One region of the Clostridium senegalense genome, then DNA from elsewhere that is predicted to be linked to it. Evidence: riboswitches for the same ligand, from Rfam matches in the RefSeq annotation. Region 1 holds a riboswitch; each other region holds the start of a gene.

The links. Region 1 has a riboswitch for lysine ahead of kal (3-aminobutyryl-CoA ammonia lyase). Riboswitches for the same ligand answer to the same signal wherever they lie in the genome.
Region 2: linked by a shared signal. The riboswitch ahead of KQI36_RS11820 (amino acid permease) and the one ahead of kal (3-aminobutyryl-CoA ammonia lyase) in region 1 are both predicted to bind lysine.
Region 3: linked by a shared signal. The riboswitch ahead of lysA (diaminopimelate decarboxylase) and the one ahead of kal (3-aminobutyryl-CoA ammonia lyase) in region 1 are both predicted to bind lysine.

What each region holds. Positions count from the first base shown of each region.
Region 1 is NZ_JAHLNC010000011.1:6,978-11,203, reverse strand. It holds gene KQI36_RS15535 (cell wall-binding repeat-containing protein) at 1-804, shown strand, start outside; lysine riboswitch at 1,263-1,440, shown strand; gene kal (3-aminobutyryl-CoA ammonia lyase) at 1,616-1,996, shown strand; gene kce (3-keto-5-aminohexanoate cleavage enzyme) at 2,291-3,118, shown strand; gene kdd (L-erythro-3,5-diaminohexanoate dehydrogenase) at 3,242-4,226, shown strand, end outside.
Region 2 is NZ_JAHLNC010000006.1:167,662-171,887, reverse strand. It holds gene orr (ornithine racemase Orr) at 1-181, opposite strand, end outside; gene KQI36_RS11820 (amino acid permease) at 578-2,023, opposite strand; lysine riboswitch at 2,215-2,388, opposite strand; gene KQI36_RS11815 (ligand-binding sensor domain-containing protein) at 2,496-4,226, opposite strand, start outside.
Region 3 is NZ_JAHLNC010000001.1:1,008,548-1,012,773, forward strand. It holds gene KQI36_RS04740 (ABC transporter ATP-binding protein) at 1-530, opposite strand, end outside; gene lysA (diaminopimelate decarboxylase) at 1,096-2,391, opposite strand; lysine riboswitch at 2,518-2,694, opposite strand; gene eutM (ethanolamine utilization microcompartment protein EutM) at 2,962-3,252, opposite strand; gene KQI36_RS04755 (phosphate propanoyltransferase) at 3,366-4,016, opposite strand; gene KQI36_RS04760 (acetaldehyde dehydrogenase (acetylating)) at 4,016-4,226, opposite strand, start outside.

The sequences.
Region 1 (4,226 bases):
GTTTCTGAAAATGTGGCAAATGAATTTAAAAATATAGAAAGAATTTCAGGTGCAAATAGATTTGAAACAAATGCTAATATATTTAAAAAGTTTATTAGTGATATAAGCTTTGATACTGCTTATGTTGCAACTGGTATGAATTATCCTGATGCCTTAGCAGGTAGTGCCTTAGCAGGAAAAACTAAGTCACCATTAATATTAACAAATGGAAGCATTATAGAAAATGGTAATTTTGAATATATAAGAGGTCAAATGTCAAAAGAAATATATATATTAGGTGGACAAACTGTAATAAATGATTCTGTAATGGATACGTTAAAAAAGGAAATGGGCTATGGAGAAATAAAATATGTTATAGATAAAGATATTGAAGTAAAACATAAATCACAAGCTAAATTACCTACAACAGTGACAGCATTACTTACAGACGGAAGAGAAAAAGAAATTTTTGCTGAATGGGATGTAAGATCGATTGATACATCAAAAATAGGAACAAAATCTTATACTGGAGTAGCTATGGGTAAAGAAGTTACTTTAACTGTTAAAGTAATTCCGGTAATAGAAAAATTAGATGACATAAGTGCGGTAATAGAAAAAGGTGATAAATTTACATTCCCTACAACAGTTAAGGCTACAATGAGTGATAATACTACAAAAGAGTTTAATATTGTTTGGAATAGCACTGCTTTAGATAGCAATAAAGTTGGTATTTATAAATTTATAGGTACAATAGATGGTGAAGATAAAAAAGTAAATTTAACTGTTACAGTAAAAGACATATTTAGGGTTTTAGATATTAAATAAATACAATTAGAATTATGAAATCAGACAGGATTAAAATTAATTTTAGTCCTGTCTGATTTTTTCTTCAACTTTTAAAGTTTTAATATTAATTTAATCATAAAAACTAAAGTGATTATGTCTAATATCGAGTATTGAAGGAGACAGAATAATCTAAGTTAAAAATTGAGTAATATGTAAAAAATAAGATATTATGATAGTAAAATGATGAAAAATGAAACTTTAGCTCAATAAAATATTTGAAAAAAATTAAAATGATACTAAACTAAAAGTTGTTTAATTTCAAATATACGAAAAAATATATAAAAAATTAATCGAAAAATACTTAACTTAACTTAAAATTGTCGAAACAAAATAAAATTTTCTGAAAATAATATTGATTTTTAAAACAATGAATATTATAATATATATAGACGGTGAAATTGCCGTTAAAATTTATTCTATAGCCAAACTAAATATTGTACATAAATAGAGGAGCAAATAATAGGCTAACAATTATGTGATAAAGTGAAGAACCACTGATAATAATTGTGAAGGGTTTATTTGCCGAAAGATTAAAGTTGTTCTTAAGTTTAATCTTGGGTGTAGAAAGGATATTTCTGCAACTGTCATAAGATTTTATGGTGCGCTATTTGTGTGATGAATTATGTTAAATTTCATTGCATCAATGGGTATTATATAATCTTTTGAAATTAAAAGAATATGTTATATAATGCTCTGATAAGTGCTGAAATTTTCAGTGCTTTTTTATTTTGTATAAAATTATTTTATACAAAACATTGTATTTCAATTATTATATGGGGGTGGATTACATATGAAATCTATTATTAGAATGAGAATGAGTGCTCATGATGCACATTACGGCGGAAACTTAGTTGACGGTGCTCGTATGTTACAATTATTCGGAGACGTAGCAACAGAATTATTAATTATCAATGATGGTGATGAAGGATTATTCAAAGCTTATGATAGCGTAGAATTTTTAGCACCAGTTTATGCAGGGGATTATATAGAAGCTGTAGGTGAAATCGTTAAAGTAGGAAATAGTTCAAGAAAAATGGTTTTTGAAGCTAGAAAAGTTATAGTTCCAAGACCAGATATAAATGATTCAGCTTGTGACGTATTAGAAGAACCAATAGTTGTTTGTAAAGCTAGCGGAACTTGTGTAGTACCAAAAGACAAAAAAAGAAAATAGGAAATAATAAATAAGAAATAGAATGAAAGTTTTATATAAAAAGATTTAGTAAATTGTTTAATATATTAATATTTCAATAAGAACGTTTAAAAGGGTTAAAAATATCAATAGATTATGGGAAAAACCTTTATTACAGGGAAGTTCTAAAGACTAACTGGATAAAGTAAAATTTTAAACATACTATGATAACGTTTAGTTATAAAAAACTTGTTAAAAAAATAACAATAATTTATTTGTATGTGTATACAGACGCCAAATTAAATTATTAATGTGTTTTGAAAAGAGGGGAAAAATATGGATAAGTTAATTATTACAGCTGCTATATGTGGAGCAGAAGTAACAAAGGAAAATAATCCAAATGTTCCTTATACTGTTGAAGAAATAGGTGAAGAAGCATATAAAGCATATAAAGCAGGTGCAAGTGTAATTCACTTACACGTTAGAGAAGACGACGGTAAACCAACTCAATGTAAGGAAAGATTTAAAGCTTGTATTGATGAAATAAGAAAAAGATGTAAAGATGTTATAATTCAACCATCAACAGGTGGAGCGGTTGGAATGTCTAATGCAGAAAGACTTCAACCAGTTGAATTGAAACCAGAAATGGCAACACTTGATTGTGGTACTTGTAACTTTGGTGGAGACGAAATTTTTGTTAATACAGAAAATACAATAAAAGAATTTGGAGAAAAAATGATCGCTTTTGATGTAAAGCCTGAAATAGAGGTTTTTGATAAAGGTATGATCGATATGGCAATAAGATTAGAGAAAAAGGGATTTATTAAGAAACCTATGCACTTTAACTTTGTAATGGGTGTAAATGGTGGTATAAGTGCAGACATGAGAGACTTCTTATTCATGAAAGATAGTATACCAGCAGGAAGCACTTACACAGTTTCAGGAATAGGCAGAAATGAATTTACATTAGCTGCAATGTCAATACTTGCTGGAGGACATGTAAGAGTTGGATTTGAAGATAATGTATATATATCAAAAGGTGTGCCAGCAGAATCTAATGCTCAATTAGTTGAAAAGGTAGCTAAAATAGCAAAAGAATTAGGCAGAGAAATAGCAACACCAGCTGAAGCTAGAGAGTTATTAAACCTTAAACCATTAAGTTAATAAGGTAAAAATTAGGGTTAGATTTAATATAGTTATTTTGGGGAATTTAATTATATAGAGAAATATTATAAAAAACGGATAGAAAAAACGTGTTGAAAAACGTGATTTTGAAAGGGGATAATTATGAATAAAGGTTGCAAATACGGAACACATAGAGTTATAGAACCAAAAGGTGTATTACCACAACCAGCATTAAAAATAAGCAATGATATGAACATCTATGATAACGAGATATTAATAGATGTACAAGCTTTAAATATTGATTCTGCTAGTTTTACACAAATAGAAGAAGAAGCAGGACACGATATTGAAAAAATAAAAGCTAAAATATTAGAAATAGTTGCTGAAAGAGGAAAAATGCAAAATCCAGTAACTGGATCAGGCGGAATGTTAATAGGAACTATAGAAAAAATAGGAAAAGAATTAGATGGAAAAATAGATTTAAAAGTTGGAGATAAGATAGCAACATTAGTATCTTTATCATTAACTCCATTAAAAATAGAAGAAATAATAGACATTAAACCAGAAATAGACAGAGTTCAAATAAAAGGAAAAGCTATATTATTTGAAAGTGGAATATATGCAAAACTTCCAGAAGATATGGAAGAAACATTAGCATTAGCTGCACTAGATGTAGCTGGAGCACCAGCACAAGTTGCAAAACTTGTTAAACCATGTGAATCAGTAGTAATACTAGGTGGAGCTGGTAAATCAGGAATGCTTTGCTGTTATGAAGCAGTTAAAAGAGTTGGACCAACAGGAAAAGTTATTGCATTAGTTAGAGATGAAAATGAAGCTGCAAGACTTAAAAAATTAGACTTTGGACCAACATTAGAAATAGTTATAGGAGACGCAACTAAACCAGTTGAAGTTATGGAAAAAGCTTTAGCTCATAACAATGGAAAAGAAGTTGATGTTTCATTTAACTGTGTAAATGTACAAAATACAGAAATGTCAACAATATTACCTGTTAGAGATGGAGGAACAGTTTACTTCTTCTCAATGGCAACAGGATTTGCAAAAGCAGCTTTAGGAGCTGAAGGTGTAGGTAAAGACGTAACTATGATGGTTGGTAATGGCTATACTATAGGACATGCAGAAATAACTC
Region 2 (4,226 bases), on a different contig from region 1:
CATCTCCTATTGTTTTAATTCCAGCTTCAACCATAGCATTAACTATAGGCTTTTTAGCACAAAACCCTTTTGTTATAGCAACTACTTCTATTCCTTGATCATTGCATAATTTCAAAATTGTCTTGCAATTATGTGCTAACTTATTCAAATCTACTTCTATACAAGGATAACTTCTTCGCATATTCCCACAACCCCCTATTTAAAGCCCTGTTAAAACATATTATGTATTTTAATAATATGTCTTACGTATAACTATATAATTTTTTTAGATAATTTAAATTCTTTTATTATTTTAATCAAAATATTTAGAATTTATAATTTATTATTAGTATAATAATACCATTAAATCACATTATTTCATAGCTGCTACACTATCATTCTACATATTTTTTGAAGGATATCTTGCCAATAACATAATTCCATTCACATATACATTAAAGAAAAATTTAAATATTACATGTAATTAATAGATAGTGAAGAGTTTTTTTAGGCTTAGGTTACAACCATAAAGTTATAATATAATTTCAAATAAAATATTTGTTCAATTTTATTATCCTCTCCACTATCTACTTTTTAATTATGCTATTTTATTATTATTTTCATCTTTTTCATTATATTTCAAATCAACATCTTCTAATTTTACTACTTTAGTCTTATTTTTAATTTTATATCCACCATATAAAATTATAAATAATGGTAATCCAATATAAGATGCTATCAATCCTTGCCAATCTATTGTATCCCCACTTAAATAACTATATCCTTGTCCTATTATTATTATTACACACATTACCAATGCAATAATTGGTCCTAATGGGTATAACTTAGCTTTATATTTTAAATCAGATAATTTTTTATTTTGTGCTATATAAGCTCTTCTAAATCTATAGTGACAAAGTGCAATACCTACCCAAGCTATAAATCCTGCTAATCCTGATGCCGCTACTAACCACACATAAACTGTATTTTCTGCAAAAATTCCTGTTAAAAAACATATTGATGCAATACAAGTAGTTAATATTATAGCATTAACAGGAACTCCTTTTGAATTGGTTTTTGCAAAAGTTTTTGGTGCCATTCCTTCTTTAGCCATAGCATGTAACATTCTACTTGATGCATACATTCCAGAATTTCCTGCTGATAATATAGATGTTAAAATTACAGCATTCATTATTGATGCAGCCATAGATATTCCTGCCCTTTCAAAAACAACCGTAAAGGCACTCTGTTCTACTCCTAACTCTGTATAAGGTATTATAGCCCCAATAATAACAATCGTTCCTAAATAGAATATTAATATTCTCCAAAATATAGTACTTACTGCTTTAGGTATAGTTTTCTCTGGATTTTCACTTTCAGCTGCTGCAACACCAACAAGTTCTGTTCCCTGAAAAGCAAATCCAGCTAATAAAAAAATCATAAATATTGAATTCTTCCCTCCAACAAAAGGTCCTCCATTTGCAGTAAAGTTTTTAAATCCTATTTTTTCTCCGCCTATTATTCCTAAAATAGTTAAAACTCCAATTAATAAAAATATTATTACTGTTATAATTTTTATACTAGCAAACCAATATTCTGATTCACCAAAAGCTTTAGAAGATAATAAATTCAACCCTACTATTATAGTTAAAAATACAATACTCCAGATAACCGGCTTTACATCTGGAAACCAATATTTCATTATCAAACCACCAGCTACCATCTCTGCAGCTATTGTTATTGCCCAGTTATACCAGTAATTCCAACCAAGTGCAAATCCCAATGATGGATCTATAAATTTTGTTGCATAAGCACTAAAAGAACCAGATATAGGCATATATGTAGCCATTTCACCTAAACTAGTAATTAAAAAATATACCATAACACCAATTAACCCATATGCTATTAGTGCGCCTCCTGGCCCTGCCTTATGTATGGTATCCCCCATTGCAAGAAATATGCCTGTCCCTATTGCACCTCCCATTGCAATCATGTTTAGGTGTCGTGATTTTAAACCTCTTTGTAACTCTTCATTGTTTTTCATTACGCTTCCTCCTTATGGGCATTTTATTAGGTAATCCATAATAACTGCTCAATTATTAATTCCCATAAGTAATTAACCAAGATACATACACATTGAATAAACTGAATAATTATTCACATTTTAAAAAAGAAAAAGCCATAAGCATATACTTATGGCTTCGAATTCCTTTTAAAAATAATCTTCAAAGTTTATAAAGTAATAGCCCTCCACAAAATATTTTGTGACAGTTTTATATATATTCTATATAAAACCAGCCAATAGCCTTAAAGCATACACTATTAACTTCGGCAAAATTCCCTTTCTTATTACTTCATCGTGCTTATCTCCATAATAATACTCTTTAATTTTGCTCCTCTATCTTAATTATTTACTTTTAATATATGTATTATTATGCATCCTTTAAACTTTTAAGTCAATAGATATTATCTTTTTCAGAATTAAATATATATTCTTTTTTTTCATTCATTAAACATTATTGATAAAGTGGCAAAGTTATTATAAACTCACTTCCTTTACCTAATTCACTTTTCAACTCAATAGTTCCTTTATGAAGTTTTATCAATTGCATTGTAAGTGTTAATCCAAGCCCACTTCCTCCATGCTCTTCTGACGATTTATCATAAGCTTGTGAAAATCTATTAAATATACTTTCATGATTCTGTTTGTCTATACCAACACCAGTGTCTCTTACAGATATTGAAACAGTATCACCGTTATCAAATATCTTTATTTCTATAAGTCCACCTCTATTAGTAAATTTAACTGAATTTCCTATTAAATTAATAATACATCTTTCAATATCACTTGGATCACACTCTATAATCTTTTCCTCAATCTCAGGATCAATTATAAGCTCTATGCCTTTATCCTCTATAAATTCTTTCATAGATAACGCTAATTCCTCAACTAAATAAACTATATCTACCTTTTGTATATGAATTTTATAGCTTCCTGAATCAATCTTAGATGTATCAATTATATTATTTATAAGCCTTAGCAATCTATTAGAATTCTTTGTCATGACATCTAAATAGTATATCATTTTTTCATTTTGTATTGCTATTCTATCTATAGTAAACCTATTTAAAAGTTGAAGTGTAGACATAACAACATTTAATGGAGTTCTTAATTCGTGCGATAAATTAATAAAATAGTTATTTTTATATCTCTCTGTCTCTATTAATTTGTCATATAATTTTTTATTTTCCTTTAATTTTGTATTAAGTTCCAAAGTTCTTTGATGAACCATCTTTTCTAATATATTTACATAATTCCATATTATATATATAAGTAAAGTTAATATTAAAATATAAATAAAATATGCAATAGGAGTTTTCCAAGGCGGATTCATTATATTTATCGATAACTTAGTTTCCTCACTCCAAACCCCTGCAGTATTTCTTGCTTTAACTGTAAATACATATTTTCCTGGTGGTATATTAGTGTAATTACCGTAATTTCTATTTTTACAATATACCCATTCTTTATCAAATCCATTTAATTTATAGCAATATTCAGTTTTAGATGTATTATTGTATTCTGGAAGAAAAAATTCTACATTAAAGTGATTTTCATTATATTTAAGTGTAATGTTTTTATTATACTTTAGTATATTTCCATTAAATAAAACCTCTTTAATAACTACCTTTGGAATATAATTATCTTGATTCAGATTTTTAGGATAAAATGTATTAAATCCATTAATTCCACCAAAAAACATTTCTCCTGATTTACTTTTAAACATAGAATAAGAATTAAATTCATTACTTTGCAATCCATCTGTTACATTAAATTTTAAAAATTTATTTTGTTTTATATCTAACTTTGACATACCATTGTTAGTACTCATCCATGGATTTTGTTCTTCATCTATAAGAAGACCATAAACAAAATTATTAGATAATCCTTCACTTTCTGTATATACTGTAAACTCCTCTGTTTTAGGATTAAATTTATTTAATCCATAATTAGTGGCTATCCATAAATTTCCTACATCATCTCCCCTTATACATTTAACACTATTCATACTTAAACAATTATCATCCACTATATGACTTGTATAATTTTTCACTGTTCCTTTTTCTCTATTATATTTTATAATTCCACCATTTAAGGCAGCTCCAATCCATAAATTTCCTTTATCATCTTCATATATAGATGTTATGAATTCATCTGTCAATCCACCCTTTTTAAAAATTTCTTT
Region 3 (4,226 bases), on a different contig from region 1:
TACCTTACTGGGGTTACTACCATCACTAAAATACTTAGTCTCCAATCTATAACTATTAACCCTACAATTCCTACCATAATTCTAAAAATACTTGTAACAATATAAAATGTACTTTGGTTAGCTATTTGAGATATATTATTGATATCAGTTCTTAAATTACTCATTATTTCTGCATAATTTGTACTACAAAAAAAATCCATTTTAAGTTTTAAAGTATGTTTAAAAGCTTCTTTTTCAAGATTATATGACAATATATTTTCTATATAAGAACGATATTTAGTTTCAACTATACCCAGACATTGAATAATAATTATTAACATCAATGTATATATAGAATATTTTGTAATAATATCAAAATTTTTCATAACTAACCCTTCGTCTATTAACTTTTGATTAATAAACGGAGTTATTAAACTTAAAGCAGATGATATTATTATGCAAGTAATAACTAGTATTATTTTCCACTTATATGGTTTAAATAATTGTATTATCTTATTTATTATTTCTTTGTCATCTTTTTTTATATTCATAAAATCTTTCCTTTAAAAAATTATTTGACATGTATATTTTTTCTTGTGACTAAAATAATATATAAAAAAAATATATATGTCAAATAATTATATTAAAATAATTTTATTGAATAAATGTAATTTTATTCATATAATTATTAAAAAAAATTTTATTTTATTAAATTTTTTTATTATTAATGATAATTTATTTAATATAATATTATAATTTTAAATATTTTTTTTGTTTCACTGTTTTCAAATACATAAAATGTAATTTTTAAAGTAATTATTATAGAAAATATTTATTGTTGTAAAATTATAAAATATTTATAAAATTCATTTTTAATTAATATTTATTCTAAAATTTTTAAATTTAAAATAGATAAGTTTTAACTATTAATATTTCGAATAGTTGTATATATCTTTTTCTGTTTATTTCGACATCTTAACTAATAATAAACTTTAAATAACCTATTGTAGCTCTTACAAATTAATTTTTTATATTTCTATATTTTTATAAACCCACAATTTTAATTTCTAAAATTGTGGGTTTAACTTTAACATTCTATTTTTTAATTTTTTTCTTTTATACTACTTCTAATTTAAATAAATCTTCATAGCTTTGTCTTTTACATATTAATTTACTTTTTCCATTTTGTACTGATACTACTGCTGGTTTTGTTATTTTATTGTAGTTTGATGCCATTGAATATCCATATGCACCAGTTGATGAAACTATTAATATATCTCCACTTTTTATGTCCATAATATTAGTATCTGTTATAAGTATATCACCACTTTCACAACACTTACCTGATATTGTAACTTGGTTTTTTCTCTTTTCCCCTATTTTGTTAGCAATTGCACATTCATATCCTGCTTGGTATAAAGATGGTCTTATATTATCTGTCATTCCACCATCTACACTTACATAAGTTCTTATACCTTTTATATGTTTCATAGCTCCTACTGTATATATTGTACTTCCCCCATTTGCTACTATTGACCTTCCTGGTTCTATTATTAAAATAGGTACTTTTATATCAATTTTTTTACATACTTCCTCTGTTTTTTCTATTATAGCTTCACAGAATATTTTTATTGTTTTCGGTTTATCTTCTTCCGTATAATAAACCCCAATCCCTCCACCTAAATCTACTTCTTTTATATCTATATTATAGGATTCCTTTATTTCTTTTACTAAGTTCATCATTATTTTAACTTCATCTAAATACGGCTCTACTTCAAATATTTGTGACCCTATATGCGCATGTATCCCTACCAACTCTATATTTTTATAATTATTCAATTTCTCTAATGCGTTATATAACTCTCCATTTGATAACGTAAATCCGAACTTAGAGTCAATTTGTCCAGTTTTTATATATTCATGTGTGTGCGCTTCTATTCCAGGAGTTATCCTAAAGTAAACAGCTTGCTTTTTACCTTTTTCTTCACAAATTTTTTCTAATAATTCTAATTCATAATAGTTGTCTACAACAAATCTTCCAACTCCTAGTTCTACACCCATTTTTATTTCTTCTATTGTTTTATTATTTCCATGAAATAATATTTTTTCCATAGGGAATTGGGCCTTATATGCTGTATATAATTCTCCTCCTGATACTACATCAAGATATAACCCTTCTTCATTTATTAACTTACACATATATATAGGTAAAAATGCTTTACCTGCATAAGCCACTCTATTATTTTCTTTATTTACTCTAAAATGTTTTACATACTCTCTACAGTTATTTCTAACTAACTCTTCATCAAATACGTAAAGTGGTGTTTGATATTTTTCTCTAAGTTCTTTACAACTTACACCCCCTATATACAATTCATTTTCTCTTACCAACATAGTTCCTTGTAATTTCATAATAGTTTCCTCCCAATTTTTGGTATTTTGCTTTTGCTACAGGGTGTGTATATCTTTTTAAATATAAAAAACCCCTTAAGTAACACTTAAGGGGACATAAAATCAATATAAATATACCATTTATTCCTCAAATGTAGCTCAACACAATTTAAACTTGTGACAGTTATGCATATATTTTATACATACCCAGGTATATAACCTTAAAGCATAAGTTATATCCTTCGGCGATAACTCCTTTTCCAATAAATCATTGTGCTTACCTCATTATTGGTACTTATAACTATCGCGACCTCTACAATCAATATTCTTTTATTTAATACGTTATTTTACATATGATTTTTATATTTGTCAACAGTTTTATATTTTATTTAATATAAATCTATTTTATTTCTACTTATATTTGTACTAACAAACTCATATGCAAATCTTTTTATAAAATATTTATTTTCTATTATTAACCTAAAATAATTAATCTGATTTTATTTAACTAAATTTTTATAAAAAGGAGCTATTGCTCCATTAACTTTTACAAGTTAATTTTGCAATAACTCCTTTATTTTAATTAAAATACTATTTTGTAGCTTCTTTAGCTGTTGGAAGAATTACTTCAACCTCAGAATGTGGACGAGGTATTACATGAACTGATGTTAATTCTCCAACACGTTGTGCAGCAGCAGCTCCAGCATCTGTAGCAGCTTTAACAGCTCCAACATCTCCTCTAACCATAACAGTTACAAGTCCGCCTCCAACATATTCTTTACCTATTAAGTATACATTTGCAGCTTTAACCATAGCGTCTGCTGCTTCTATTGCTCCTACTAAACCTTTTGTTTCTATCATTCCTAATGCATCGTATTTCATTTGAAAATCCTCCTAAATATAGTTATTTTTTTATTTTATTTTTAATTATAAACTCTTATTTTAATGATATTACCTTTTTAATTATAAACTCTTATTTTAATCTTGTGGTTTTCTTATTTTACTATTGTTATTTTTGATTTTGAGTTAATGCCCATTGCATTAGCTTCTTCTATGTCAAGATGGCATTCAAGCTTTGAAGTATCATTAGCTCTAATAGCGACGTTGCTATATGTTCCGCCTCTTAAATCATCAAATTTTATTGATACTATCTCTCCATCACACACGCCTAAATTTTTAGCATCTTCAGGTGTCATATGAATATGTCTTTGTGCAACTATTAAACCTTCTTCTAGCTGAACAGAACCTTTTGGTCCAACTAGTGTAATTCCAGCTGTTTTGCTTAATTCTCCAGACAATCTTACATATTGTGCTGCTCCAAGTTTAATGCAGTCTCCCATTAGCACTTCAATTTGAGACTTACTTCTTGCTGGTCCAAGGATTCTAATCTTTTCAATGGCACCTTTTGGTCCACAAATTGTTATAGTTTCCTTGCATGCATATTGTCCAGGTTGAGATAAATCTTTAAGTTTTGTAAGGTTATAACCTTCGCCAAATAAAGTATTTATATCTTTTTGTGAAAGATGTGCATGTCTATTAGAAACACCTACTGGAATTTCAGATGAATTTCCACCAATTGTAGCATTTGATCCTTTATCCTTTACAGCTTCTAATAAAACCTTTAGTAATTCTTCATAATTTTCCATTAGTTGTTCCCCTTCATAGTAGCAATTATTTGATTAACTAAGTCTAAAAGTTCTTCATTTTTTCCGCTTTCATTCTTAGCTTCGCTACTACATTCAGTACAATTATTAGTATTTTTAACTGAATCATTAACTTTATTTAAAACTTCTGCTGCTGCTGCAATTTGAGCTGGGCTCATATTAATAAATTGATTTTGAACACCATGACAGTTT